2 regions of the Caldalkalibacillus thermarum genome follow, and region 1 is predicted to be linked to the other one. Evidence: a T-box and tRNA genes for the amino acid it is inferred to sense, from the RefSeq annotation. Region 1 holds a T-box; the other holds one or more tRNA genes.

The links. A T-box is a leader RNA that pairs with one kind of tRNA and senses whether it is charged. The one in region 1 lies ahead of IEW48_RS03110 (valine--tRNA ligase), so its partner is inferred to be a tRNA-Val.
Region 2: it has a tRNA-Val gene. The T-box ahead of IEW48_RS03110 (valine--tRNA ligase) is inferred to sense a tRNA for this amino acid. The anticodon was not compared.

What each region holds. Positions count from the first base shown of each region.
Region 1 covers NZ_BMKZ01000005.1:1,046-23,153, reverse strand. The annotation lists gene IEW48_RS03135 (Maf family protein) at 1-531, opposite strand, end outside; gene IEW48_RS03130 (SPOR domain-containing protein) at 782-1,969, opposite strand; gene IEW48_RS03125 (prepilin peptidase) at 2,057-2,875, opposite strand; gene IEW48_RS03120 (GGDEF domain-containing protein) at 2,865-4,640, opposite strand; gene IEW48_RS03115 (bifunctional folylpolyglutamate synthase/dihydrofolate synthase) at 4,778-6,097, opposite strand; gene IEW48_RS03110 (valine--tRNA ligase) at 6,111-8,786, opposite strand; T-box leader at 8,908-9,265, opposite strand; gene IEW48_RS03105 (YszA family small membrane protein) at 9,480-9,710, shown strand; gene IEW48_RS03100 (YutH/CotS family kinase-like spore coat protein) at 9,679-10,719, opposite strand; gene IEW48_RS03095 (hypothetical protein) at 10,706-11,707, opposite strand; gene IEW48_RS03090 (LysM peptidoglycan-binding domain-containing protein) at 11,784-13,262, opposite strand; gene hemL (glutamate-1-semialdehyde 2,1-aminomutase) at 13,448-14,746, opposite strand; gene hemB (porphobilinogen synthase) at 14,733-15,716, opposite strand; gene IEW48_RS03075 (uroporphyrinogen-III synthase) at 15,789-16,604, opposite strand; gene hemC (hydroxymethylbilane synthase) at 16,601-17,533, opposite strand; gene IEW48_RS03065 (cytochrome C assembly family protein) at 17,583-18,392, opposite strand; gene hemA (glutamyl-tRNA reductase) at 18,416-19,792, opposite strand; gene yihA (ribosome biogenesis GTP-binding protein YihA/YsxC) at 19,937-20,578, opposite strand; gene lon (endopeptidase La) at 20,575-22,108, opposite strand, start outside.
Region 2 covers NZ_BMKZ01000026.1:926-9,592, reverse strand. The annotation lists gene IEW48_RS10840 (zinc metallopeptidase) at 1-641, opposite strand, end outside; gene IEW48_RS10835 (MFS transporter) at 1,286-2,527, shown strand; partial or broken gene IEW48_RS10830 (ISNCY family transposase) at 3,172-4,458, opposite strand; tRNA gene IEW48_RS10820 (tRNA-Val) at 4,618-4,693, shown strand; gene IEW48_RS10815 (hypothetical protein) at 4,798-4,953, opposite strand; gene dacB (D-alanyl-D-alanine carboxypeptidase/D-alanyl-D-alanine endopeptidase) at 4,883-5,827, shown strand; gene IEW48_RS10805 (ferritin family protein) at 5,989-6,555, shown strand; partial or broken gene IEW48_RS10800 (peroxiredoxin) at 6,635-6,850, shown strand; gene IEW48_RS10795 (amidase) at 6,887-8,326, opposite strand; gene IEW48_RS10790 (potassium channel family protein) at 8,452-8,667, opposite strand, start outside.

The sequences.
Region 1 (22,108 bases):
CACCACCGTGAAATAGTCCCCTTCGATTTTGTCCACCAAAATAGCCCCCAGACCTTGAATGGCATAACTGCCTGCTTTGTCCATGGGCTCTCCGGTGGCAATGTAAGTTTTGATCTCCTCAGGTGTGAGAGGGCGCATATGCACCTTTGTGGCCTGATAACCCACACATGCTTGGCCATCCGTCACATCGATGACAGCCAGCCCCGAATAGACGGTATGCACCTCTCCTTGCAGACGGGACAACATCTCAAAGGCCTCTTGATCATCCTTAGGTTTGCCTAAGATTTCCCCGTTGAAGACGACCATTGTATCTGCGCCAATGACAAGGCCCTTGTCATAGTGGCGGGCCACATCCGCCGCTTTTCTATGAGCCAGTTTTTGCACGATCGTTGACGGTGAATCCTGGGGATCAAACGTTTCATCCGCCTTGCTGGGATGAAGGCGAAAAGATAACCCCAGGCGATCTAGCAGCTCTTTTCTCCGGGGTGAAGATGAAGCAAGAATGACAGGCGTCAAATCTTTCACAGCCATACATAATCTCCTCTGTTTGTTGGTTTCCTCTGCCTATGATACGCTTAGTATATGTTTCTTGCTTCCCCCCATACAAGCACGATTCTATTTTATCAGCTACGCTAGAAAAAGTGTAGCAAAAAAAGAAGATAAAAATCCTCACTCATGACCTATTTCGTCATGAATAAGGATTTTGTGACTGGAATGAAAACGACAAAAAAATCCAATTTTAAACAGTCTGGACCAGATTGGTGTGAAAGCATGACAATCATCAAGGGATGAAGTGGCTGACCAAGTGTTCATAGGCCGCCAGATAATTCAAGCTGGCCTGTTGCACCTGCCACAGATAACTGGGATGGGACTGTTTGCGGTATGCTTCCAGGGCCGTTATGGCTGCTGACAACTCCCGCAGCAACTGTTCACCGGCCCGGGCCATTTCACCGTTTAGCCCGGCTAAAAGCGCTTGTCCTTCCTTCAAAAACAGGCGATGCTGTTCTTGTAAATCTTTCCATTCTTCTTCCGTCAGTTTAGCTCTTCTTTGTTCCAAAAGGACAAGAGAAGTGCGGGCCAGATCGCCCAAAAGTTGATCTCCTCTAGCCAAATAAGCCGGCAAAACAGACAAATCCTCTTCCAAATGGCTGATGTCTGCCTCAATTTCCCTGGTCTCATGTGTGCGCACATACACCTCGATGCCTTCCTGCTTGACATAGATCCCCAGCCGCTCAGCATCATCTTTGGCCACAGCCAGTCCCATATAGATACGGTAGGGAGCTTCTCCTGGGGAAACCAGTCCGGCCAGCCCCTGGCGCTCCAACTGTTCCCTCACTTTTTCGGCGGCCTGCTGTTCGGAAAAAGCCCCGGCCTGGACCACATAATAGGTGCGGGAGGGCAAATACAAGCGCCCGTCCTGTACATGTCCTGCTGGCAGCATTAGCGCACCGTTTGCACCTGTCGAATCTTGGCTGTGAACAGCAGACATCTGGGAGTCCGTTGCGCTGGCCGGCGCCTGTTCTGCCCCTTGTTCGGCAAAAAGGGCAAGCACCATCATCCCCATAATCACTCCCAAGGCGATGGCAGAGGCGGCAATCAAAGCCAGTTTGGAGCCTACTTTCAGTTTGGGCAAAGACAGTCTTGTCCGGCTTGTCTGCTTCTTACTCTTGTTTTTACTGCGCCGCCCGGAGCGGCTGGGGGGCAAACTGGGGCGGCGTGTCGCTGCTTTCTTGTCCCGCTCGTCAATAAGAGACGGAGCTTCTTCATTGTTAATCTCTCGGGACCAGGATGGCCGCTGGGCAGACCCTGCATATATCCTGGAGTCTTTCCTATTGCCGTTCTCCGGTCTGCTTGTCCTTGCCGTGGTGTTGATTGTCCTGCCGGTGTAACAGGTTTCCCACTGAATGTCTGGATGATCCCCGTCCTTATCCGGCGGAAACAGGAAGGTGAGCTTGTTTTTGGTTGTCATGGCTCTCGCTCCTCTATTAATCTCGTGCTTTTACCACTAGTCTATGAGGAGCTGGCAGAATTAGAACTATAAATGCAACAGCCCGCCTCACCACAAGCCCATATACCACTGCCACAGATCCTCACCATACAGGTAAGCCATTAGGGTTCCGATCCAGATGAAAGGAGCAAAAGGAATCGGCTGCCGGCGCTTTAAGCGGCCCAGAGCCAAGAGCACAACACCAGCCAAGGTGCCTGCGAACGAAGCCAGTACTAAACTAAACAGGCCCAGACAGGGACCAAGGGCCAGGCCAATAGCCCCGGACAACTTCACATCCCCCATGCCCATGCCCCCGCGGCTGAGTACAGCAATAACTAGTAAAAGACCAAACAGCGAGAGCCCTCCTAACACATACCACCACCAAGGCTCAGGGCCGTACCACAAGCGGACAAGCAAGAGTAAAACCAACAGGGGAAAAGTGATTTTGTCCAATATCAGGGTGGCCCTGAGATCAGTTAGCATGGCCAGCACTAACATGGAACTGAGCAGAAGGCCAACCAGGAATTCACCACTGAGACCGAAGCGTACATAAACCAAGTAGAAGGAAAGGGCCGTAACCAATTCTCCGAAGGGATAAAGCCAGGAGATCGGAGCCAGGCAATGGCGGCAGCGTCCCCCAAGCCAGAGATAGCTAAGGAAAGGGATTAACTCCAGCCAGCTAAGCCGCGTCTGGCACTGGGGGCAACGAGAGGGAGGCCAGACCACAGACTCCCCTTTAAGCAAGCGGTAAGCCACTACGTTGTAAAAACTGCCCATTAACAGCCCTGAGACGATCACCACGAGATCAAGCAAAAGCACTGTCTTATTAAGCATCGCCGCCACTCTCCATCTTTTCACCAGCTCCAGACGGTAACTGCTAAAGTCCACTCTCGCGGGTGTTGCTTCCTCGCTGCTCGACCTCCTCCCTGTAAACCGCCACTTTGTTGCGCCCCATGCGCTTGGCGCCCAGATACATGGCCCGGTCTGCGCGGCGCATCAGACTGAATGGATCATCAGCATGCTGCGGATAAAGGGCTAAGCCAATGCTGACTGTCACGTTGAGCAGGACAGGCTCGGTTTGATTTTCTTCATTCAAGTGGGGAACCACCTTAATTTCCGTTTGTTCAATACGGGCCCGTAACTGTTCGGCCCACCTGTATGCCTCCGCTTCGGTTACGTTCTCTATTAAAATCGTAAACTCTTCCCCTCCGTAACGGGCGGCAATCCCCTTTCCATCAACAGCTTCCTTTATGACAGCAGCAACCCGCTTCAGAATCTCATTCCCTGCTAAATGACCATATTGGTCATTCACCTGTTTAAAATGGTCAATGTCCAGCAAAATCAGGGCCAGGGACCGTTCCCTGCTGGCTTGTTCCAGTTGTGCAGACAGATAGGATACAAAGTAGCGGTAATTGTACAACCCGGTTAACTCATCCCGCTCGCTTAGTTGTTTTGTTTGTTGATAATCATAAGCGTTTTTGAAGGCAATGGCCGCTTGGCTGGCCAAAATTTCCATCAGGGTCACATCTTCTTTGGTATAACGGTTCGGTTCGTTGTGACACACCGTTAACACACCGTATACTTTTTGATCATATTTCAGGGGCACGGAGAGGATCGACTGCTGCTGGTGCAAACAGTGAGGCTCGTGCCTGAAATGGAGATCCTCTTCCTCCCTGCCAATCACCTTGGTTTGCCCCAGGCTGGCTACCTGTCCGCTCAGCCCGTCACCGATTTCTACTTGTACACGCATAAAGCCCTCATATTCATCGGACGGAATCCCTTGCCCAAGCAAACGCACGGGTCTTAATACACCCTGCTCATGATCAACCCGAAACAGATAGCAATATTGATAGGGCACTAACTTGGCAGCTGCTTGCACCAAGCGGTCGGCCACATGGTCGAATTGGAGCTGGGAAGTCATATCATTGCCCAAATCGTGGATGATCCGGAATTTTTCATTCACGATATTGAGCCGGTGATATAACCGCAAAATAACGGAAAAAGAAACGAGGGGAAACACCACGTACAAGAATACCCAGACACCAATTTCAGCATAAAGCACATAGATCAATAGGCCGGTAGGGGTCATCACCGTGAGGGGGACAATTTCCCACCATAAAGACCGACCAAAAAATTCAGGTTTCTGATTATACAACAAGTATTTAACCAATTTAAACAACAAGTGATTAATGAAAATCGCTGAGACCAAATAAGCAATGGCCGGCACAATTAAAGCAGGGAATGTGTCTACTGTAAAAGGCCCTGTTCTGCCACCAAGCAAATAAAAAATTCCCGCAGAGCAAACGGAAATAATTAAAAACATCGTCATATTAGCGACATACCGTTCCCACTGTTTTGCTTTAATACGCAGAAGGGTCACCAGAATAGCCAGCTGTGTCAGAATAGCTTCTATCCAGAAGCCATATTGTAAAAAAGCAGCAATGGAGACGGCATTGGTAAATACGATAGTGGTTCCTTTGATTTCAATGGGAAACAGATTGACAAGAATCATGAGCATTAAAAAGAAAAAGATACCTGCTATATCCTTGGATTCTAATTCTTGCCAATTAAAATTAATCAAAAACATAAGAAAAAAACAGGAATAAAGGACGATTGCACAGCCAGCTATCAAGGCACTTCTCCATCTGGCCATTTCCCCACCGCTCCTTATCACACTGCACGCCTTAAACCCACCCTAAATCTACGTTTATCTTACACTTTTTTTGGGGAAATGACAATCAATTTAGGAAGATTTGACTATGCCAATCGTCCTGCATTTTTTGACAAAATTTACCCTCTCAATTTTTGACGCACCTCAGAGATGAAATAGAGTGAGCCTGCAAAGCAAATCCCCTCTTGTGTTCCTGCCGAGGCCACGGCTTGGCGGTAAGCTTGTTCCCAATCTGGTTCCATTGAAATATCGAAATCCACCTGGCGCAGGCTTTGCTCTGCTGCTTGCAGCAAATCACTTGCTGCTGCTGTGCGCGGTCCCCCCTCAAACTGGGTCAGGACCAATCGCTTGGCGACGCCTGCCAGAGGTTTGATCATCTCCGCCACCGGTTTGTCTTTCATGGCTGAAAAGATAATTGTCCATTGATGACGGGGATAATGGCGCGCAAGAGACTGAGCCAAAGCCTCCATCCCCTGGGGGTTATGGGCCCCGTCCAGCAGCACCAAGGGCTCGTTCTGTATCACTTCCAGACGGCCGGACCAGGTGGTTTGCTCCAGCCCCCGCCGCAGTTCCTCCTCTTCCCAAATCAGGGCATAAAACTGCTTCAGCACTTCCAGTGTCATTAAGGCGACAGCAGCGTTGTGAAGCTGGTGCACCCCTTTCATCCGGATGTGCAACTGCTCAAGCCGGGTAAATAAGGAACGGTATGAAAAGGACTGACCTTCTTCATCATGGGCTTGATCCTCAATGAAAAAGGCTTGTCCTAAACGGTAGATTGAAGCCTTTTTCTCCTTGGCCGTCCGTTCTATCACTTGATATGGCCCATTCTCTTCAACGGCGGTAATCAGAGGCACACCCGGCTTGATGATCCCCGCTTTCTCCGCTGCAATTGACTCCAGGGTATCACCCAAAAGGTGCATGTGGTCATAGCCCACATTGGTAATGACTGTGGCAATAGGGATCACAATGTTGGTAGAGTCCAGACGGCCGCCCAGGCCCGTTTCCCACAGCACCACATCGGGTGAGGCAATGCGGGCAAAATATTCAATGGCCAGCGTGGTTACCACTTCAAATTCCGTTGGCGAGCCCAGCTCAGTCTGGGCCAGCTCCTCCACCAGCGGCTTGATTTTGTTCACCACCTGCACCAGGTGCCCATCGGCGATATCCTCTCCATTCACCTGGATGCGGTTTTGAAAGCGGATCAGGTAGGGGGAGGTAAATGTGCCTACCTGATACCCCGCTTCCTGCAACACGTGCCGCATAAAGGCCAGGGTGGAACCTTTGCCGTTCGTTCCGGCGATATGCACACATTTGAGCAAACGCTCGGGATGGCCCAGCCGCTCCATCAGCCATTCCATCCGCTTCAGACCCGGTTTGATGCCCAAATGCTTCAGGCTGTGAATCCATTCAATAGCTTCCTGTGCTGTTTGAAAACCCATCTTACATCCCCCGTTAAGCCATTTTTTGCAACTCTCTGATCCGCTCTGTCACCTGTTGCAACTGTTCCTGATAACTCTTCAGTTTTTCCCGTTCAGCTTCCACAACGTGTCGCGGCGCCTTCTCTACAAAGCCTGGGTTGGATAACTTCTTCTCGGCCCGGGCCACTTCGGACTCCAGTTTTTCTTTTTCTTTAGCCAGGCGGGCTAACTCTTGCTCAATATCGATCAAGCCGGCCAAAGGCAGATACACTTCAGCCCCGTTCACGACGGAAGACATGGCTTGTTCAGGGGCCTCCAGGGACGTGCTGATCTTCAATTCATGCGGATTGGTCAAGCGGGCAATAATCTCCTTATTCCGCTGCACAAATTGTTCATGAACCGGAGAGGACGGTTTGATCAGGATATTCACTGCTTTACTCAGAGGCACATTCACCTCTGCGCGAATGTTGCGCACGGCCCGGATCACATCCATGATCAGGTTCATCTCTTTTTCCGTTTCAGGATGGTCAAACTCGTCTCTGGCTTCAGGCCAGCTGGCTACCGTAATGCTTGGGCCGCTGTGGGGCAGATGCTGCCATATTTCCTCGGTAATAAAGGGCATAAACGGATGTAACAGACGTAAGGTCTGATCCAGGGTATAGGCCAGGACAGCCTGGGTTTCCCGCTTGGCGCCTGTATCATCACCATACAGCGGAATCTTGGCCATCTCGATATACCAGTCACACAACTCATCCCAGATGAAATGATACAACAGACGTCCTGCCTCACCAAACTCATACTGGTCAGCCAGCTTGGTCACTTCGCGCACGGTGTGGTTGAGACGGTGCAAAATCCAGCGGTTGGGTGCAGACAGCTCGCCGCCAAGATCCACCTGCTCCCCGTCAAAGTCCTGCAGGTTCATCAAAGCAAAGCGGGAAGCGTTCCAGATTTTGTTGGCAAAGTTGCGGGCCGCCTCCACTTTCTCCCAATGGAAGCGCAAATCATGTCCCGGTGAACTGCCGGTGGCAAGCATAAAGCGCAAAGCATCAGCCCCATGTTTTTCAATCACATCCATTGGGTCGACCCCGTTGCCCAGCGATTTGGACATTTTGCGTCCCTGGGCATCACGGATCAGGCCATGAATCAGGACGTCTTTAAAGGGGCGGGCCTTCGTAAACTCCAAGGCGGTAAAGATCATGCGGGCCACCCAGAAGTAGATAATGTCGTAACCTGTCACCAGGCAGTCGGTGGGATAGTAACGCTTCATATCCGCGGTCTCATCCGGCCAGCCCATGGTGGAGAAAGGCCACAAGCCGGAGCTGAACCAGGTGTCCAGCACATCTTCATCTTGGGTAATGTCTGTTGTGCCGTATTTTTCCTGGGCGATCTTTTTCGCTTCCTCCTCCGTGCGGGCCACAATCACCTCGCCGTCCGGTGTGTACCAGGCCGGGATGCGGTGCCCCCACCACAGCTGACGGGAAATGCACCAGTCACGCACATTCTCAATCCAGTGTAAATAAATCTTTTCAAAGCGCTCCGGGACAAAGTTGACCTTGGTCTCCTCTTTGTGTTGCAGACGGATCGCCTGTTCAGCCAGCGGCTTCATTTTGACAAACCACTGGGTGGAAAGGTACGGCTCGACCACAGCCCCGCTGCGCTGGCTGTGCCCCACGCTGTGCACATGGTCTTCAATTTTGAACAGCACGCCCTGATCTTGAAGATCTTTGACAATTTGCTTGCGGCACTCAAAACGGTCCAACCCTTGATAGGGGCCTGCATTTTCATTCATGCGGCCGCTTTCATCCATGACCAGAATCTGCTCCAGTTGATGGCGCTGGCCAACTTCAAAGTCATTGAGGTCATGGGCCGGGGTAATTTTCACCGCACCGCTGCCAAATTCCGGATCGACGTACTCATCGGCAATAATGGGGATCTCCCGGCCGACGATGGGCAGCTTGACCCTTTTGCCAATCAGATGCTGGTAACGCTCATCTTCAGGATGAACGGCCACAGCGGTATCCCCCAGCATCGTCTCCGGACGGGTGGTGGCCACTTCAATATAGCCGCTGCCATCCACGAGCGGATAGCGCAAATGATACAGGTGCCCTTTCACTTCTTTGTATTCGACTTCTATGTCAGACAGGGCAGTGCGGGTCTCCGGGTCCCAGTTAATGATATATTTGCCCCGGTAGATCAACCCTTTTTCATACAGGCGGACAAACACTTCCCGCACGGCCTTGGACAAACCTTCATCCAGGGTAAACCGCTCCCGGGAGTAATCCAGGGACAAACCGAGCTTGGCCCATTGTTCACGGATGACGGAGGCATACTCTTCTTTCCATTTCCACACTTGTTCAACAAAAGCTTCCCGCCCCAAATCATAGCGGGTTTTGCCCTCTTCTTTCAATTTGGCTTCCACCCGGGCCTGGGTGGCAATGCCGGCATGGTCCATCCCGGGCAGCCACAGCGCATCATAGCCCTGCATGCGCTTGATGCGGATAATGATATCTTGCAGCGTGCCATCCCAGGCATGGCCCAGATGCAGGCGGCCGGTTACATTGGGCGGCGGGATGACTATGGTAAACGGCTCTTTTTGCGGGTCCTCACTGGGCTTGAAAAACCCGTGTTCCAGCCAGAATTGATACCATTTGCCCTCGGTCTGTTGAGGGTCATATTTGGTGGGCATGGACAGCCCTGTTTCGTTGCTCATCAACGCTCACTCCTTAGGACTTCATATTTTTTGCAACACGCCAACGTTTACTGGATATGCTCGCTAGATGCCAAACTTAAACAGGCAATACACCGGTAAACAAATAAAAAAGCCCCTCATCCAAAAGGACGAAGAGACTCCGCGGTACCACCTTTTTTTACTTGCCTTTTCACGGCACAAGCCGCCAGGCCCCAGTTGAACACACGGAGTCCACACGGAAGACCCGGCGCTTTGAATCAGCCGCCGACTTGGCAAGTACCCTCAAAGAGATAACGGCTCTACCGATTTTCCCTACTGCTTGCCTCACCTTAAGCCTTAAAAGCATGGTATGCTCCCCCAGGCCATACCCTTTTGGGGCAAGGTTCAGGAAAATGACTCGAGGGCGACCTTCAACAGCTTTGTCATGGAAAATGTTTCAGCCTCGCATTTTCCTCTCTGTAATGACGCCGCTATCTACTCTTCCCTCTCATCGTCGTCAACCTGTATGGGATATTGTACGACTGACGTTACACCTATGTTTGACCATTATTTTACTGTCTATACCTGCCTTCGTCAAGCCCAGTCTGCACAGAGCCAATATTCAAGTGATTGGGGACGCATTTGCCTTGCCGGAGGGAAATCACACAGATCAGTGTGTATCCGTTTATTTCCGCTTTGCATATGCTGTACTAGACTCTCCTTCAGGTGATCATCATGAGCTTAAACTTAAAATTGAACAAATATAAAATTAAACAACACTACTTGCAATTTAAGCAGCGTTGCAAGTATTGGGGTTATAAGTCGAAAGAGATTGCCGCACAGATTTTTCTTCCCCTGGCCATTTTTCAATTGGTACGAACCATCATTTTTCCCACAGCGTTTGATGTGTTGCTGCTGCTGGTGATTTTTGTGATCATCCTTTTTCTGCTGATTGATTGGATGTAGTGTGCAGCAAGGCTTTGGCCAGCCTCCGCAGGTGGCGCAAACGCTCCAGTTCCTTTTCAAAACGATGCAAACATTTCAGGGGAGGCAGGTCCTTTTTTTTCTGGTAATACATGTCAATCTCAGTGAAGGGGCCTTCGGGAAAGAGCAGCAAAATAGCCAGCAATCCTTTGTCAAAGCGATTCAGGGGAAACTGGTTTTCATATGCGGCCAGCCAGGTCAGGCCATCTTTCGCCCTCCCCGAAAGCGGATGGGCGAAATGACGCCTGAAAAACGGTACCAGGTCCAGCACAGGATGGGCCATTTTGCTGTGGTCAAAATTAATCAGGTAACATTTTCCGTGCTTAAACACCACATGGGGACGGGTCAGCCGCCCATGACAAAGCACAAGGGGCCAGCAGTACTCCCCCTTCCCGCGCTCCAGCCAGGCTTCCAAATGAACGATCGACCGGACGGCACGTTGATGTAAGCTGTCAAAGTGAAGCAGAAAACTTCCCTCTAGGGGAGAACACAATGGCTTCTGCTCGGCTTTTCTTCTGTATTGCTCCATGCGGCTGAGCAGTTTTTGCCACCGCATTTTCATCTGTGTCAATGCTTCGAGCGGCTTCTGGACCAGAGAAGTCCGGGTTAAGGTGAAGCGGTGGAGGCGTCCCAACGCAGTCAGCACGCTCGGTTCCCAATCCATCCGGTACTTTGCTTCAAAATCGTCATTAAGCCAGGGGGTGACATAATAGAGCCGGTCCAAGTAACAAACAAAGGGATCGCCAAATTTATTGGGGTAAAACGGGATGAGGGGAAATTGGTCTTTCTGGTTAAATTGTTCAAACCACCTGGCCAGGAAACGGAGCTGCTGGACTGAGGCTGCTGTCTCTTTTAAAGCGAAGGTTCCCTGCGGACAAGCCAATTTAAAGACTCGTCCGACCCGTGTGGTTTTATGCGGATACAGATCGTATTCGTTCAAGACCAGTTCTCTGACTAACGCTGGGGCCTCTTGCTTGTCAATCAGCCACATAGCTGAGTGCCGCCTCCCGCCTTTTATCTATTTGCCTAGCTACCCATAGATGCAGCCGGTCCAGTTTGGCCTGCTGTGCGGTTAAACGCTCCCATTCTTTCTCCCGGGAAGCTTCCTCCCCCTCCGACTCAACATAGCTCTGCAGAAATGTATAGAGACGGTCCGGATAGACCAAATGAGCAAGCAAGTGATGGAGGGCATAGGTTGACAGCTGATAACCATGCTCAAAAGCTGTAAAGAATGTCTCCAGTTGGCTTTCGTCCGCACCGAAGCGAAGCCAGATCTCTTGCATGAGTTGAGCTAACGCTTTTAAGCCCAACACGGGTTTTTCAAGGGGGCCTTCGAAGGCCAGACAACACCCTGCCACCACTTTCCACGATGTGTACTTTAAGCAAGGCAACGAAAGCATTTGGGATAAGACTGGCTCGCTGAAATGGTACAGTTGGACTGCTGCGCGCCAACGTTCATCAAGCAACGGCCATTGTTCCAGAATAAGGGAAGCTAAGTTGCTTTGTTTTGTTTCTACTCTATGTTTTAAGTCTTCCAGCTCGCCAAAGGAGAGAAGCGGCGCTGGAATCTCCACCGTTTCCAAGGCGAATGGCAGCTTCAGAGCATCTTCCACAGCACGGTGAATCAAAGCTGTACATGTTCCTAATGCTTGCCATGCCTCTGGGCGGGAAAAATCAACCGGTTCACCTCTCAGGTGGTCCCTGACCACCAAATATCCGGATGGTGTAGAAAGATAAGCGCTTTTACAGCGGGTTAAAATGAAACGGTCCACCTGGCGGAAACCTCTTCTCACTGCTGCTTCCCGCCAATGATAGGACCATTTCAATGCCTCTGGATCTTTGATCTCTGTCACCGACTTTGGCCCGCAGTCTGTTTCCAGTATAAACCCATCTGCCGTACGCTGGACCTGATAAACTTGAAAATGGTAAGCTTGACTGACAGCTTCAAGTTCTGGGGAGGCAAACAAAAGGCGGGTCAAGCTCTCACCCCCCTTTGAGTGATGGAAAATATGCTCCAAGCAAGGGAAAAGTGAAAACCGGCGAAGATGAAACCTTTTATTGTTGTTGGGCTGTGATGGGGATATAGATCACGTCCCCTGCATTCACTTGGCCGGTCTGTAAACGGTTAAAGCGGATAATCTCGTCTGCTGTCACCTTATAGCGCTCAGCAATCTGGTCTAACGTTTCATGGCGTTGGACAATGCACATTTTCAACTTGGTACGTTTGACAGGCTCCTCTTCTTTACCTGACATCAACTTGCTAATGAAACTGCCCACTTTTTCCGCTGGACGCTGGGCCTCCTGTTCCGGTGCTGCCGTCTCAGCGGCGCTGACAGACTCCCCTACAGACTCCCCTTGGTCTTCCGTCTGGTCTTCAGCCCCGTTTGTTTCAGGCTTAGGCCGAATGGTGGTCTCCAGACGGGAGGGCGCAGCGGCTTCGGCCGCTTTCTGGTCTGCTTCCTCCTGCCGATCTTCATCCCCTTGACCGGTTGAACCTTGTGACTGTTCTGCAAGTGATTCTTGTTCGTCAAGTGGTTCTTGATTGTCGTTTGGCCGGGTTTCGTCTTGTGGTTCTGGCTCCATCTTTAGCTGTTCACTCTGGATCTCCAGGCCGTCTTCCTGCCCTTTGTCAACAGGCGGTTGACCGGTTGGTTGTTCCTGCTCTTCAGCCCGGGAAGAAGCTTGAACATCAGCTAGCGGTTCTGTGGAACCCTTTTCCAGCGATTCTGTGGGACCCTTTTCTGGCTGAACAAGAAGGTCCTCCTCACCTGCCGCTTGGCGGGTGGTCGATTTATCATCGGCCTGGGAGGCACTGACTTCAAAACTGAACCCCGTTTGTTGAAACGCATGGGCTTCCTCTTTTGCTTGCCAGCTGTCTTCCCCTTTCCTGCTGTCTGTTTCATCCACGTCTTCTTTCCTGTTGTCCGTTTCATTCACGTCTTCTTTCCTGTTGTCCGTTTCATTCACGTCTTCTTTCCGGCTGGCCGCTTCATCCACCTCTTCTTCCGGCTCCCTTCTGTCAGATTGTCCAAATGCTGAAGCTTGCTCGCCAAATGGATGTTGTTGACGGGAGGTGTTATCCACTTTTAAGCCGTTTTCCACCCCGAGCAGGGAAATATCCGCCTCAATCACTAAACAGTTGCCGTTTTGAAGCGAATAGTCAAACTGATCAATGCTAATATAGACATCATCCAAATTTTCCACTTTACTTGAGGGAACCGTAATATCAAGGGGAAAACGCTTCTCAATTCTCCCCAAGTCAATCGGATCAATTTCTTTTTGTTCAACATGCAAGTCCTGAAACTTTAACTGCTCTTGGAGCGAACTGCTTTCCAGATCCAACTCTTCAGGCGTATTTCGGAAGCGGCCCGTTAAGACAAGGTAACCCTTAATGTTGACCAGCTGATCTTGTTCCAATACTTCCACATCAGGTTCCAGATCCAGGCTGACAATCTCCGTTGCATCGGCCCGGTTGTTCAGCCAAACTGTCTCTTCCAAATGAAACTGGACTCCAGATCCACGATCGAAAGACATCATGCCATCCTCCTTCCAAACCACAATAAGGGCTTTATGCTAATATATATGGGAATGTCCGCCCATTTATAACCCTTATATTCGGAGCAATGGAAGGATAAAAAAAGAGCCACCTCCTTTACCTTTTTCCTGCGGCTGTCATTCCTAAAGGTAAAGGTGTGGCAAACAGATGGCTTTCTATTCCATTAGGCCTCCTCTTTAGCCAGGGCAGCCATAGCCTTATCATGGGCGGCAATGGTCCGGTCCAGATCCTCTTTCGTATGCACAATGGAGATAAACATCCCTTCAAACTGAGAGGGCGGGATGTAGATGCCCTGCTCCACCATCAGCTGAAAATAGCGGGCAAACCGTTTTAAATCTGAACGGCTGGCCTGTTCAAAGTTGGTCACCGGCCCTTCTGTAAAGAAGAAACCGACCATAGAGCCTACGCGGTTAATAGTATGGGGGATACCGTGTTTCTCGGCGTTGTGGCGCAGCCCCTGCTCCAGGTATGCCCCTTTTTCTTCCAGTTCGTCATAGCGCTCCCGGGTCATCAAGGACAGCGTTTCAAAGCCCGCTGTCATAGCCAGGGGATTGCCGGACAATGTTCCAGCCTGGTAGATGGGTCCAACGGGGGCCACGTGTTCCATGATCTCTTTTTTACCACCATAGGCCCCGACCGGAAGGCCACCGCCAATCACCTTGCCAAAGCAGGTTAAATCTGGGGTGACCCCATACTTACCCTGGGCGCAAGCATAGTCGACACGGAATCCGGTCATCACTTCGTCAAAGATCAACAGGGCGCCATATTCCCGGGTAATCTCCCGCAAACCTTCTAAAAATCCCGGAAGAGGCGGCACGACACCCATGTTGCCGGCTACCGGTTCCAAAATAACGGCTGCAATGTCCTCACCATAACGTTCAAAGGCCAGTTTGACACTGTCCAAGTCATTATAAGGCACCGTGATCGTATGCTGGGCAACCGTCTCCGGTACACCGGGGGAATCGGGCAAACCCAAGGTGGCCACGCCAGATCCGGCCTTGATCAGCAGGTAATCGGCATGCCCGTGGTAACTGCCGATAAACTTAATAATCTTGTTGCGTTTAGTGTACCCCCGGGCGAGGCGCAAGGCGCTCATGGTGGCCTCTGTGCCGGAGTTGACCATGCGCACAATATCCACACCTGGCACCCGTTCCACCACCAGCTTGGCCAGTTCCGTCTCTATCTCCGTCGGAGCGCCGAAGCTGGTGCCGTTTTCCGTCACTTGCTTTAATGCTTCCACTACCCGGGGGTGGGCATGACCGGCAATGAGCGGTCCCCAAGAGGCTACGTAATCAATATATTCGTTTCCGTCAAGGTCATATACTTTGGATCCTTGTCCCCGTTTGAAATAGATTGGATTCATGCCCACCGATTTAAAGGCTCGCACAGGGCTGTTGACCCCGCCGGGAATATACTTTTGTGCCTCCTGAAAGGCGGCAATGGAACGATCAAAATGAGGCATTGTGCTTCCCTCCTAACCATTTGGCAACATCTTTCGCAAAATAGGTCAAAATCAGATCGGCACCGGCCCGCTTCAGACCCGTTAACAACTCTAATACCACCTCTTGCTCGTTAATCCAGCCATTTTGGGCTGCCGCTTTGATCATGGCGTATTCACCGCTCACATTATAGGCGGCCAGCGGGTAGGGAAAACGGTCTTTCAATTCCCGGATTACATCCATGTAAGCCATGGCTGGCTTGACCATGAGCATATCGGCCCCTTGCTCAATATCGGCTTGTGCTTCCCTGAGCGCTTCCAATCGGTTGGCCGGATCCATCTGGTATGTTTTACGGTCCCCAAACTGGGGAGCAGAATGGGCGGCATCACGGAAAGGCCCGTAAAAAGCAGACGCATATTTGACAGCATAAGACATAATCGGCACATGCTCATAACCTGCTTCATCCAATCCATGACGGATGGCATAGACAAAACCGTCCATCATATTCGAAGGAGCAATCACATCAGCTCCGGCCCTAGCCTGGGAAACGGCCGTTTTGACCAAGAGCTCCAGAGAGGGATCATTCTTCACTTGGCCGTCTGCAACAATGCCGCAGTGACCATGATCAGTGTATTGGCACAAACAGGTATCCGCTATGACCACTAAGTCCGGGGCTTGTTCCTTGACCTGGCGGATCGCCCGCTGCACAATGCCCTGTTCAGCATAAGCCTCGCTTCCCAGCGCATCCTTATGGCGGGGAACCCCAAATACAATAATCGCAGGAATATGGAGTGAACGGACAGCCTCAATCTCCTCATCCAGGCGGTCAAGGGAAAAATGATACACACCGGGCATGGAGGGAACTTCTTCTTTGATATTCTCCCCTTCCACAACAAACACTGGATAAATCAGGTCATTCACGCTGAGCTGTGTTTCACGCACCATGCGTCTGATGGTATCCGATGAGCGCAAGCGGCGCAAACGTTCAAACATGGTTTCCACCTCACTAGAGAAGATTAAATTTAGGCTGGTTTAACCAAAAGTGAATCGCTTTCTAAATGGCCATTATCTCTGCAGGGAATAAAACACTTCCAAGGCGTCAATCAAACCTGCAATGGTATGTTCCTTGGCGACCACCTGAACCGCCAATCCCCGTTTTTCCGCCTCTTTGGCCGTCACCGGTCCAATACAGGCGACGGTCACCGCTAAATCCTTCTTGGAGATGTTGTGAACGTTGAGCAGCTGGTCAAAGGCTTTGACAGTAGAGGCACTGGTAAAGGTTATCACGTCAATGCGGCCCTTCTTTAGGTCCTGCACAAACGTTTCCTTGTTGTCGGTTGCATATTGAGTTTGATAAATAATCACATCCTCCACGACATATCCAGATTGGCGCAACTGGTCGAGAAGATAGGGACGAACCACTTTGGCCCGTGGATACAAGAGCCGGCTTTCCGGCTTAAGCCCGTCTTTCAACAGCGCCACCAGTCCCTCTTGTTTGTAGTCGGGGGGAACATGTACGCGGGAAAGACCATGCTTATGTAAAGCCCGGGCTGTTGTGGGGCCCACCGCTGCCACAAACAGCCGCTTCAGCCGGGAGACGATTCCCTCTGTACCGTCTGCAGCAGCCAACTCCCCGGCTCGTCTAAAAAAGTAACGGACAGCATTGACGCTTGTGAACAGAACAGCATCGTAGCTTTCTAAGTGTTGAAGGGCACGATCCAATGGGGTCAGGTCATCCGCCCAAACGGTCCGGATCAAAGGCAAAACGTAGGGACACGCTTTCCGTTCTTCCAGCTTGGCTATCATTTCTCCGGCCTGTTCCCTTGGCCTGGTCACCACAACAGTTACCCCGGCTAAAGCTGAATCTTTTATCTCGTTCATTGCTCCAGCTCTTTCCTCACTTGATCCAGAATCTGCTCTGCCCCCCGTTCCTTAAGACGCTGGGCAGCCTGTCTCCCCAACTGGACAGGATCGTGTCCGGACACACGTTCCTTAAGTACTGTCTTCCCGTCTGGTGAGGCGATCAAACCTGTCAACACCAGCTCTTGAGCGTTCATTTCAGCATAACAGGCCACAGGGACATGACAGCTACCTCCCATTTCGGCCAGGAAGGCGCGTTCCGCCATCACAGCCAGCCCGCTCGGTTCATGATGAATGTAGGTCAACAACCCTTTCAGTTCCTGGTCACTGGCGCGGCACTCAATCCCTAAAGCCCCCTGCCCCACTGCCGGCAGGCAAATGTCTGGCTCCAGGTACTGGGTGATGACCTCATCACTTAAGCCCATGCGCTTTAATCCGGAGGCAGCCAAAATGATGGCATCATAATCTTCTTCCCTCAGTTTCCTCAACCGTGTATCCACATTGCCCCGGATCCATTTGATCTTGACATCGGGTCTGGCGTGCAAAATTTGGGCTGCCCGGCGCAAGCTGCTGGTGCCTATCACCGCGCCATCCGGCAATGAATCCAATGTCTGGTTGCGCTTGGATATCAAGCAGTCCCGCGGATCTTCCCGTTTGGGAACACAAGCCAGTTCCAAACCAGGCGGCAATTCAGCCGGCATATCCTTTACACTGTGCACCGCAAAATCGATCTCCCCCTCAAGCAAAGCCTGCTCAATCTCCTTCACAAACAATCCCTTGCCTCCGACTTTAGACAACATGCGGTCCACAATTTTGTCACCTTTGGTCACAATCTCTTTAATTTCAAAGGTATAAGAGAAACCTAATGAATCCAGCTGGCGAATCACCCAGCGCGTCTGGGTCAAAGCCAGCTTGCTCCGCCTTGAACCAACCACAATATGTCGCGCCATGATTAACCACCCTCTCCAAAATTGCTGTTCGCTGCTCTCCTAATATGAGTTATATATGAAACTGAGTAAACAGAGTGGAAACCAGATAGTTGGCCAAAAGGACCAGAAAACAAATCACATTCAGCTCGGCCAGTTGTTTTCCTGCCCACCCCCGAACAAGACGCTGATAGAGATACAAATTGTACAAAACAATCACCAGAACGGAAAACAGCACTTTGGCATCCAGCCAAATCGGAATCTCCAGGGTATGGTAGGCCCAAATCACCCCCAGCACCAAACTCATAAACAAGAGGGGCACGCCAACCATATTGACCCAAAAAGCAGCCTTATCCAGCTGCATGAGACTGGGCCAGCGGTAAAAGTGTTTGATCTTTTTCCGCTTTAACAAAGCATGCTGCACCAGGTACACAGACGATAAAATAAAAGAGATGGTAAAGGCGGCATAACTGAGAAAGGCCAGCGCGATATGGATAAACACCCATTCCGAATGGAGTTGATGGGCCAATTCAGGGGAGAATTCCCGCCCAGCCCGAAACAAACTTAAGGCCATGATCACAAAGCCAAAAATATTAGCAGAAAACAGAATAAGATCCATTTTTAAAAACCAATTGGTGAGCAAGCTGAAAGTGATAATCAGCCAGGCATAAAAAAATAAAGTGTCCGATTGGGACAAAAACAACAAGGTCTGCTGCTGGGCGGCCTTGGCCGCAAAGTAAACGGTTTGCAAACCCCAGACAATAGAAAGCAACCAGAAGGCGATCTTGTTGGCCTTCCGGTTGGATTGGAGCATATCTATGAAGTACAAAAGCAGACTGAAGATGTATAGCACCAAGAGTAGAGAATAAAACCAGCTGTGCATCAGCACGAGGGCAAGAACCTCCTTTAAAGTTGTAAGGGAAGTTCTTTGGGAGGACCTTCCTTGTACCCTTTTTGTTGTTTATCCAGATTCTCGGCCAGCTTTCTCGCTTGCTCTATCTTTTCTTGCTCTTCTAACTCGTCTTCAAGGGCAAAGATTTTGGTGAACAGCTCCAGTGACCGTTTGGCATCGGCTTCAGCGGCCATTTCTTTGAGGCGCACAATGGGATCATGCATCATCTGATTAATAATGCTTTTTGTATGCTTGCGGATCACCCGCAGCTCTTCTTCTGTTAAATCAGGCAATTTGTTTTCAATGCGCCGCATGGCTTCTTCCTGAATGGCTGTTGCTTTTTGGCGCAAGGCAGTAATCAAGGGGACAACGCCCAAAGTGGCCACCCACTGTTTAAAGGCTTCCATTTCTGCTTGGATCATCACTTGGACTTTTTCAGCCTCTTTTTCCCGTTCCCTCAAATTAGCCTCCACGATCCCGTTCAAGTCGTCAATATCATAGAGAAACACATTTTCTATATCATTAATAGCAGGATCTAAGTCCCGTGGAACGGCAATATCGATCATAAAGAGCGGGCGGGCCGGACGCCGCTCCATGGCAGCTTCCACATCCTGGCGGGTTAAAATATAGCCCTTGGCCCCGGTGGAGCTGATGATAATATCGGCCTCGCACAACGCGTCACCCAGTTGGTCAAAGGCAAGGACACGACCTCCAAACTTGGCGGCCAGCCCTTCGGCCCGTTCCAGTGTGCGGTTGGCCACCAAGATATCGGTCACACCGTTATCGGCCAGATGTTTAGCCGTCAGTTCACTCATTTTGCCGGCACCAATAATCAAGGCTGTTTTCCGGTTAAGATGACCGTAAATTTTGCGGCTTAATTCAACGGCAGCATAGCTGACCGATACGGCATGCCGGCCGATCTGCGTCTCGGAATGGGCCCTTTTGGCTAAGGTGATCACTTGCTTAAACAAGGTGTTAAAAATGGTACCGGTCGCCCCTGCTTGTTGGGCCGCAAAGAAAGCCTCTTTCACTTGCCCCAAAATTTGTGTCTCTCCGATCACCATGGAGTCAAGACCAACGGCCAGCCTGAATAAGTGTTCAATGGCCTGGTCATCTTCCTTAAAGTCAAGGTAAGGCATAAATTCACTTCGTTCGATGTGAAACCACTCGCCTAAAAACTTGGTGACAAAGTCCCGGCCCCGGTGCAGTTGATCAACAACAGCAAACACTTCTGTGCGGTTACAGGTAGACAAAAGCACACATTCTAATATACTTTTCGTTTTCTGCAGCTGATCCAGGGCAAGGGGAATCTCTTCTTTGGTCAAGGTAAAGCGTTCACGCAGTTCAACCGGTGCCCGTTTGTAGTTTAGACTGACCGTCAACAGATGCATCTGTTTCACCTCAAGTTCTAACCCCATAACCTGTGTTTCCTAGAGTCCACACTGGACGACTATTACTCCAGTTTCATTATATCAGACTTATTAGGTTTATTTTCTGTTAAAATGTGAAAACTATGCGAACAAAGGCCAACCCTTTCAGGCAAGGCCCCTTGGCGGTGAGTCACTTTTGTTTTCTAGCGTTGTTGGAACCTTGTGGTCAATATAGGGTTTCAGGGCGGCCCATACCTCTTCCTTGCCAAGACCGGTCTCTGCCGAAAAGGCAATGAGCGGCACGTCTTTAGCAAGTTGCAGCGTTTCTTTTACGATTTTGAGGTGTTTCGCTATCTTTCCCTTGGAGATTTTATCTGCTTTAGTGGCGATCACCAGCCGGGGCAAGGCCATAGCTTGTAGCCAGTCAGCCATCATTTGGTCATCCCTGGTAGGTTTGTGGCGGATATCCACCAAGTGGCAAATGAGCTGTAACTGCTGGCGCGTGGTCAGGTACTCCTCAATAAACCGCCCCCAGCGCTCCCGCTCTGTTTTGGATACTTTGGCGTAGCCGTAACCTGGCAAATCAACAAAGAAAAACTGTCCGTTGATTCTATAAAAGTTAAGCGTTTGTGTTTTTCCCGGTTTGGAACTGGTCCGGGCTAAATTTTTGCGATTGATCAATTTATTGATAAAAGACGATTTACCCACATTAGAACGCCCGGCCAAAGCAATCTCTGGCAGGGCTTCCTGTGGATATTGTTTGGAACTGACGGCGCTTGTCACCAGTTCGGCCTGGGTCACCTTCATGCCTGTTCCCCCTTTTGGTCTACAAGGGCATGCTGTAATACTTCATCCATATGTTCGACAGTGACAATGGCCAGTTCGTCACGCACGCTTTCCGGAATCTCATCGATATCTTTGTCATTCTCTTTAGGGATGAGAATTTTTTTCAAACCGGCCCGGTGGGCGGCTAAAGCCTTTTCTTTCAGCCCCCCGATGGGCAGCACTCTGCCGCGCAGGGTAATCTCTCCCGTCATGCCCACTTCTTTGGAAACCGGTTTGCCGCTGAGCGCAGAAACCAGGGCGGTGGCCATGGTAATGCCGGCTGAGGGACCGTCTTTGGGAATCGCCCCTTCAGGCACATGGATATGGATATCTTTCGTTTCATAAAAGTCCGGATCAATACCCAATGCTTCCGCTTTGGAACGGATATAACTGAAAGCCGCCTGGGCGGATTCTTTCATCACATCTCCTAATTTGCCCGTTAAGGTCAGCTTTCCTTTGCCAGGGACAACAGTGACTTCAATACTTAAAGTGTCACCACCCACTGATGTCCAGGCCAGCCCTGTGGCCACCCCCACCTGGTCATCCACTTCTGCCAATCCATAGCGGTATTTTGGTTTGCCCAACAGCTCTTCCAACGTATTTTCCGTCACCACAACCCGCTTTTTCTCACCGGCGACAATCGTCTTAGCCGCTTTACGGCAAATGGCGGCCAACTGCCTTTCCAGGTTGCGCACCCCGGCTTCCCGGGTGTAGCGGCGGATCACTTTGTAAACCGCCTCTTCTTTCACCTGCAATTGATTCTTTTTCAGACCGTGCTCTTCCATTTGTTTGGGCAGAAGGTAATTGAGGGCAATCTCCTTTTTCTCCACTTCCGTATAGCCGGGGATATAGATCAATTCCATCCGGTCCAACAGGGGACGGGGAATGGTATGGGTGGTGTTGGCCGTGGTAATAAACATCACCTTGGACAAATCATACGGTTCTTCAATAAAATGGTCACTAAACGTACTATTTTGCTCCGGATCCAAGACCTCCAGCAAGGCGCTGGCCGGGTCCCCCCTGAAATCATGGGCCATTTTATCAATTTCATCCAATAAAAAAACAGGATTGACCGTACCGGCAGTTTTCATGCCCTGGATGATGCGCCCCGGCAAGGCTCCCACGTAGGTGCGGCGATGTCCCCGGATTTCCGCTTCATCCCGCACCCCTCCCAGGGAGATGCGCACAAATTTCCGTCCCATAGATTTGGCGATGGAACGGGCCAGTGAGGTCTTGCCCACGCCAGGAGGTCCGACCAGACACAGGATGGGTCCCTTGATTTTATTCACCAGTTTTTGAACTGCCAGATATTCAAGCACGCGCTCTTTCGGCTTTTCCAGGCCGTAATGATCGGCGTCCAGTATTTTCTCCGCTTCGGAGATATCAATGCGGTCTTCGGTCTGTTCAGTCCAAGGCAGATTAAGCAACCATTCAATATAATTGCGGATGACGCTGCTTTCAGCGGAAGTGGGCGGCATTTTTTCGTAACGTTCCAGTTCCTTCTCCACCTTC
Region 2 (8,667 bases), on a different contig from region 1:
TGTAAAACCGCGATGAGGGTACTGGCCACATAAGTTAAGGCTGCAGCGCGCAATACCTTTTTGACCCCCCGCACTTCTTCCTGACGAATCAGGCCCATTTCCAGCAGTTTGTTCTCTGCCCTGGCACTGGCATTAAACTCAACAGGTAATGTCACCACTTGAAAGAGGACTGCCCCAGAAAAGAAAATAATGCCTAGCCCAATTAACTCAGTGATGTACAGTAAAAATCCGGCGAGAAGCAAAAACGGAGCCACTCTGGATCCCAGGTTGGCTATGGGGAATAACCGGTGCCGTAAGACCAGCATGGGATAACGGGCCCGGTGTTGAATCGCATGTCCCACTTCATGGGCTGCAACGGCTAACGCAGCAATGGAACGGCCATGATAAACAGGTTCAGACAACCGCACTTTGCGCACAGTGGGATCGTAATGATCTGAAAGCGGGCCGTACGGGGATTGCTCCACGGCTACATGCTGGAGTCCTTCCCTGTCCAAAATGTAGCGGGCGACTTGCGCCCCTGTTAATCCGGCAGACGCTTGTATTCTGGCGTAGTGTTGAAACTTGCCCTGTACCTGTGTTTGGGCCCACATTGCCACTCCAAAGGCCGCAAAGATTAAAAAATCCAAGGGGTGAAAGATCACCGTTCATTCTCCTTTGTCAAACATTCTGTTTGTTAGTATAACACCAAAACTGACGAATTATATGTCAGAGCAGTTGACTATTGAAATAAAAAGATCTTAGTCAAGGTGTTGTCAAGCATCAGTGAAAATGTCATATTAATTCGTCAGAAAAAATGTCATATTGATACCTTGGAATTGAGTCAATATCTTGGATACAATTAAGTTAAGTATTAAGCAGATTGTTTCAATCGATCTTCAACAGCCTGGGGAGTTAAGTATCCCAGACGACTATATATTCTTTTTACTGGGGTCCCTGTGTATAGAGATCAACGATGGTTTTTTCTTACGTTTAATCACGGACACATCCTCTCCTAGTTTTATTGTAAGGGACTTAACTAAGATGTGTCCATGAAATTCACATTGTTTCGTCATACTGGAGTCCATTTCATCAAGAGTAACGTATCCACGTCCTTGATTAGCTCCCGGACAAACTTCAGGGTTTTTATGACGAAACAAAACGATTGTATTGCGGATTATCATGCACTTCTTGTGCAGAGTTTAAATCCTTGTTTGTGCTTCTCAAAAATTTCTCTGGAGACATATAACGGCTGCTTGATTGAATGCGCTGCTGTCCAAATTCATGTGTGGCTTTTAGGAGGATATGGATGGAAAACACGCAAATACCAATATGGAAACAAGTAAACTTCGTAAAATTGTGGTTATCACAAACATTTAATGCATTAGCACATATTTTATTACAAGTCGTTGTAATGGTACAAGTTTATAAAATGACTAATTCAATTGTGGGATCTGCTTCTGTTCTTGCAATAATGTCACTATCACTATTTATAAGCGGATTAATTGCGTCTAAAATTATTGACCGCTATTCAATGAAAAACATAATTCATTTTGCTGGATGGGCGAGAGCGTTTTTATCAGCTTTAATAGGATATTTCTTAACTATTGAAACATATGTCGGATTGATAGGATTATTTGGGGCGATTATTATTAATTCTTTTATAAATGCCTGGTATAATCCAGCTAGATTCGCCCTCCTACCTTTAATTGTTTCAAACGATCAATATGTAAAAGCCAATGGAACGTTAGTTATGATTCAACAAATGTTAATGGCAGCGGGGTGGGCACTAGGTGGTATATTAATTGCTTTTATATGGTTCCCCTACATCATTTTAATAATTTGCCTTGCATATATTTCGTCGGGGATTACCGTCTACTTTATAAAGCTTGATGAAAAAGAAAACAAAGACCAATCCCAGGAAAATAAGGTACCTGCATGGATAGAGGTATGGAGAATACCGGTTGTTAGAAGTATCACTATAATGGAAACCATAGAAGGCTTTTCAAATGCTATTTGGACTTCGGCATTACTATTAGCGTTTGCAACTGTTATTCTAGATGCCGGAGAAGAGTGGTGGGGTTTTCTCAATGCTAGCTACTTTTTAGGTGCTATAATAGGCAGTTTCATTGTAACATTTAATGCGCGAACGTTCTCAAATAGTATTGGATTAATGATTGGTTTATCTGGTTTATCAATGGGGGTATTTACCATTCTTTTCTCCATAAATTCATTACCTATAATTGCTGTACTTTTATGTGTTCTTATGGGGCCAATATACCAAGCAAGATCAATTTTCCAAGTTACAGTATTGCAGGATGCTATTCCTGCTCAACGTAGAGCCGGAATTATGGCCGCACGTAACGCTTTCTTAACACCATGGCAAAGCATTAACGTACTTATCGTTGGTTATTTAGCAGATTTAATCGGTGTTCAAAATATCTACTTACTTTGCGGAGTGTTATACCTAGTTGCAGGACTAATAGCGTTCCAACAAAAATCATTACGTTCATACAAGTTTAACCAACAACAAGCTTCATCATCAATGTAATTTTCAAAATTTAGACACTGCCAAAATCGGAAGCCGTTTTTTAAATTACTGGTGTTTGACCACAACAAACTATGGTAACCAATAAAGAGTTTATAAACATGTTTTCGTATCATCAGGTTAACCAGTTTTATGCTGGTTGACCCTTATTAATTGATATAAGATTACAATAGCCGGGCAGAACGATAAAATATTAGGGACCAAGATCCCGTTACACAAACTGTTCACTCACTATTGTAGTTACCATGTTTGAGCTGGTTGAGACAATGATCTCGTATCTAGTGCGAATCTGTGGAACTGGAATTATGAGTGGGCCTACCGGCAATAAATCAGAAAGGAGATTAAGATGAAACCCGTCGTAGGACTAGATATATCTAAAGGGAAAACACAAGGTTGTGCCTTCCTAAAAAAATAACTGTTTTATTAAATCATTTAATTTTTACTACCCTAGTAAAGGATTAGTGTCAAGCATCAGTGAAAATGTCATATTGATACCTTCATCCCTTGCACAAGACTAGCCTGTTACGCTCACGAAATCAAGGGTAAAGGCTTTCGCCCTCGTTGCACTCGCCCTTGATTTCGTTCGCTGCTCAGGCTGTATGGTCATTAAGGGATGAAGGTCCCTGTATCAGCTTGGCGCTGTCTGACTACACCTGGCAGTCTCTGGTGCTTTTATTTGAGTTAAACAGTGGTTTCCGCCAAGGATGATTTTCGTCAGGCTTATGGGGCTTTCGCTCTGAGCCCGCTTTTTGTTTTGACGGGGCAGCCTGGCGTTTAGGTTTGGGTATTTCCTTCAGCGCACAGGCTTTGCCCTTGTACCACAAAAAGAGTCTTCCATCCAGTGTCTGGCGCACCTCTACGCGTGATTTGGGTGGAATAACGGTTTTCTGACTGTCCTCAGCAACGACATAGGTTTTGTGATCAAAGGACAGTGTGTGCCCCGTTCCTAAAGTGCGCCAATGACGGTAGCATAAAATCAGATCTAAATCTGGTTGGGGTTGTTCCAGCGGAACAAAAGCGCTATGGGGATCCGTCGGTTCAACAGCAAAAGCTTGGTTGTGTTCCTCGATGAGCTCGGGCAAAACACGATTGGCTTTCTCAATGGAATCCACACCTCGAAGACGTAATTCAATCACCCAGCGGTCCTGCAGTCTTTCAAACAGCCGTTCTATCCGTCCCTTGGCTTGTGGGGTATGGGCCTGGATGTGTTCAATGCCAAGATCTCTCAGTGCTTGGCCAAATTGCGACAATGGCTTGGACTCCCCTGCCAGTTCTTGCTCAATCGTGAGCTTGTCATGAGGGGAACGGAAGATCATGTGCCGATCGGAATAGATACTCATTGGGATGCCCTCCCGTTCAATCATTTGCCGGGTTAAGAGGAAATATCCTTCAGTGTCCTCCTGTGGACGGAAAACAGCGGCCACAATTCTTCCTGTGGCATCATCAATAGCGGCCAAAAGACACATGGGTTCGGCCCGGTCCTCCAGCCAACGATGAAAACTGCCATCCATCTGAACCAGCATGCCGGCCTGGGGTTTCCTTTTTCGCGGACGATGGGCCTTTGCAGGCCGGCGTTTGCGCTTGGCTTTGATCCGGGCCGCAAGGCGTATGCGACGTACGGTAGAAGGGCTAACCTCTATCCCTTCATATTTGGCCAATAATTCAGCAAAATGAACATCATTACAGTTTTTGTATCGTTCACTTTGATGAAGTTATAGAATCCTTTGGCGGACTTCATCATCCAAGGCATGAGCCGGTTTGCGCCCTTTGTTTTTGTGTATGACCCCAGTTTCTCCCTCCTCAAGTATGCGTTTTTTCAGGCGGCAAACCTGGCGATAGCTTAAATTCAACAGTTCAGCAGCTTCACTCCCTGTTATGAGACCATCAATCCACCGACTAACGACCTTGTAACGCATCAGTTCTTTTTTGCTCATTGTAATCTTCTCCTGTCCCATAGTGACATTTTCACTGACGCGTTACAATATGACAATATCACAGACGAACAACAAATCTTAGTCAAGGTGTTGACAACTTCATTTTTGCGTGCTAATATATTCAATGTCGCCGCAAGGCAGATTAAAAATCAATGATGTGACTCGGTAGCTCAGTCGGGAGAGCACCATCTTGACAGGGTGGGGGTCGGCGGTTCGAGCCCGCCCCGAGTCACCATAAAAACCGCTTGATATCAAGGATTTTTTGTTATAATACAGTTACATAAATCTTGTGAAACAGGCTGATTGGTGGCAAATTGGTGGCAGAAAATGCTGCCACCACTAAGCCTGTTCTTTTTTTGTTTTAAACAGCGTGTCAAACTTTTCCGCTGCTGCCCTGTCGGCTTCCTCTAAGGCATGGGCATAGATGTTCATGGTCGTTAGGATAGCGAAACATTTCATTTTGAGGGCTACATCAAACCGACATTCATCTCCCACTTTCGCTTCGCTTAGAAGTGGGAGACTTCTGTCGGAGGTAAGTGAAACAAATTACGTCACCATCATAAACAATACTGAAACGGTAGAACAAGGCGGACCCAGGAGCATTTCAATCCAGCGGCAACACGGACATAATCACATCGTAGTCGAGGGAACCATACCGCACAACGGTCTGCAGTACAGAACCTGGGTGAACGTTTGGGAGCCGACTGGATATGCTTTGGATTTACTCAGACAGTCTCTTCAACAAACTGGAATTCGCATACTTGGAGATGATCAAGTTTATGCAGCCACTCCAGAAGATGCAACTCCTTTAATCACCAGGAAATCTATGCCTCTATCTGAGCTTTTTATTCCTTTTATGAAGTTAAGCAATAACGGACATGCCGAAATTTTGGTCAAAGAGATGGGTAAAGTGATCCATGATGAGGGAAGCTGGTCAAAAGGATTAGAGGTCGTATCTAATTATATTGCCTCAATTGGACTTAAAAATGAAGCGATCCGGCTCAGAGATGGTTCTGGAATGTCTCATTTGAACATGATTGCGGCCAAAGATTTAACTCATCTGCTCTATATGGTGCAAGAGGAGCCATGGTTCGATGTATTTCTTGGGTCGTTGCCAGTTGCTGGCATAAGTGAACGAATGGTTGGCGGAACCCTGCGCAATCGTATGCGGGATACAGCTGCTGCTGGCAATGTGAGGGCCAAAACAGGATCATTGACGGCCAAAACATCATTATGCGGCTATGTGACCACAGCTGATGGACATCCATTAACGTTTGCCATTTTATTGAATAACTATATGGGCAGTAGTCCAAAGGATCTTGAAGATGAAATTGCGATCAGGCTGGCGGAGTTTTCTTTTGAACAATGAACAGTGAACATCCATAACTTTTTTCCAAGCTGACATGCCTCCACCAGATGTTACGGAGGCATGTCATTCCATCAACACAAATGCCTATTATTGGGCGGACATAATAGAAATAGACGAATATACTGGCATTGAAAATGTTAAGTCAGGGGAGGAGAATACAGATGTACCACCAACATGCGTATCCAAACACTAACTATTGGCTTGCTTCAAGTCCTCAGAACCCGTCCCATTATCCCTCTCAACCGTTACATCCCCAAATGACCTATTCAACCTCGCAACCCATTTCTATGTCATACCCCATGCCAGACTACAGGATACAAGGCGAGTTTCAAACCTTGTTAGCATCCATCATGAATGGAATTGTAGGAGAAGCTCAAGCCATTGATTTTTACTCGAGATTAATACAGATGGCGCCAAATGAAAGACACAGACAGGCAATTCAGCATGCATTAGATGATGAAAAGGTGCATTTAGAACTGTTTTCTCAGCTTTATACTGACTTAAGCGGTCAACAACCCCAATATACATTTAACCCGGTTCAATTTCAGACATATCAAGAAGGGTTATACAAGGCCTATGAAGGGGAATTAGAGGCTTATGAAGAATACCGGAATGTGTACTTATTCACGATGGATCAGCGCGTAAGAGACGTTTTTTTAAGAGCCTTTACAGACGAAATTGAACACGCGATCCGTTTTAGCTTTTTGTTTTTTGACCAGAAGTTATGATTTGGGGTGAATTGAATTGGAAAGAGATAATCGTAGTGAAGCTCTTTCAGTGGAACAACTGGACCATTGTCCCCTCCCTGGCTCGGCATTTCGGGCAACTGTCATTGTGGATCCTGACGGCATGATTGTTGCCAAACTTATTTATCCACGTGAAGTCGGCCGAAACACCCATGAGATTGTTCGCCTCATCCAAGGACTGCAATTCAGTCGTCAAACAGGCCTGGGTATTCCAGCTAACTGGGTTCCAGGAATGCCCGGCATTCAAAGACGAACGGAAGACATTGGGAGAATATAAAATTAATATATTTCGGATTCTGAATAGGGATGCTCTCTACATCACTAAACAAGGAGGAAATCGGTTAGACCAGGGTGCTGCTTGTTCCAGCTGTGCCGCCAGGCGGAACAACGTTGCCTCGTCGCCGAACCGCCCGATAAAATGCGTTCCAATGGGCAGTCCCGAAGAACTCCAGTACAATGGCACGGACATGGCCGGCTGTCCAGTCGCATTGGCCAGTGGCGTAAACGGAACATAATGAAAACCGCGGTTAATCACCTTATCCGGGTCGGTGGAAGATGAATCAAATGTTCCCAAAGGGACGGGGGGTTCGGCCATGGTCGGTGTCAGCCAGACATCATAGCGGGAGAAAAAGTGAGCCACTTGCCGGGCCAGGCGTTGCAAGACAGTGACCGCTGACAAATACTGGTCACCGCTGATTCGTTTTCCAGCTTCCCACAGTGCCCGGGTTAACGGCTCGATCATGTTCTCAGCTGGGCGGCAGCCGCTGGCCTGGGCCAAACTTTCCACACTGAACGCACACCCCACTTTCCAGATGGTCAGAAAAGCATCCTTATAAGCCTCATAGTCGATGTCGGGCATGCTCTCCTCCACCTCATGCCCCAATTCCTGGCACAAATTTGCCGCTCTTTGCACCGCCTTGATACACTCTTCGTGGATCGGATGCCCGAATGGCGAGCGCAGGGTAAACGCCACCCGCAACCGGCCGGGAGTCCTCTTCGTCTCTTGCAAATAAGGACGCGTAACAGGCGGAGCCCAATAAGGATCACCAGGCGCCGGACCCGCGGTGGCATCCAACAAAGCAGCGCTGTCCCGGACTGAACGGGTCACGGCATGGTGGCTGACCAAGCCATTCATTACATCGCCAACAGCCGGGCCCAATGGGGTGCGGCCCCGGGTGGGCTTGAAACCAAATACGCCACATGCTGCCGCCGGAATTCGAATGGACCCTCCTCCATCACTGGCGTGGGCCATGGGAACCATGCCGACAGCTACCGCTGCTGCTGCACCGCCGCTAGAACCTCCCGCTGACCGCGTCTCATCCCATGGATTAAGCGTGGGACCGAACGCCAGCGGTTCAGTGGTGGCCAGCAGACCAAACTCCGGCGTGTTTGTTTTGCCCACAATAACCAACCCAGCCTGTCTGTAGCGGGTCACCAGTTCACTTTCATACGTGGGAACGTAGCGCTTTAACATAGCAGAACCTGAAGATAAGGGCACGCCTGGATAAGCTACGCCCGAATCCTTAAGCAAAAATGGCACTCCCTGAAAGGGACCTGGAGGAACTCCCTCCCGAATCATCTGTCTGGCCTCATCAACCATTGGGGTGATAACAGCATTCAAACGGGGGTTGAGCTGTTCAAAGCGCTTCAAGTATGCTTCCAGCAGCTCTTCAGGATGAATCTGCTTGTTGCGGACCAATTCGGCTTGTGCCAGCGCATCCAGTTCCAACAGGGATGTATCCAAATCGATCACTCCCGTTACTGTTCATCGAATGTGCAAAAATATAGATATGATACAGATTTTTATCTGAATTTAGCTGAATCGGCTTTTTTGGATCATTCACCACTTTTTCCACATTTAGTGTGGAGGTGGTCCAATTAATCCGTGAGCTCCTGTTCTAACTTGCTGAGAGCCCGGTTGGTACCGACAAGAACCAGAACATCCCCTGCTTTGACCACATCATTGGCACTTGGAGAGATATTGATCTTTTCTTCATCTTTTGGTTTGATCGTCAGCACAGTACAACCAAATTTCGCTCTCAAATTCAATTCTTTTAAAGACTTGCCGTTCATGGTTTGAGAAGCAGCAACCTC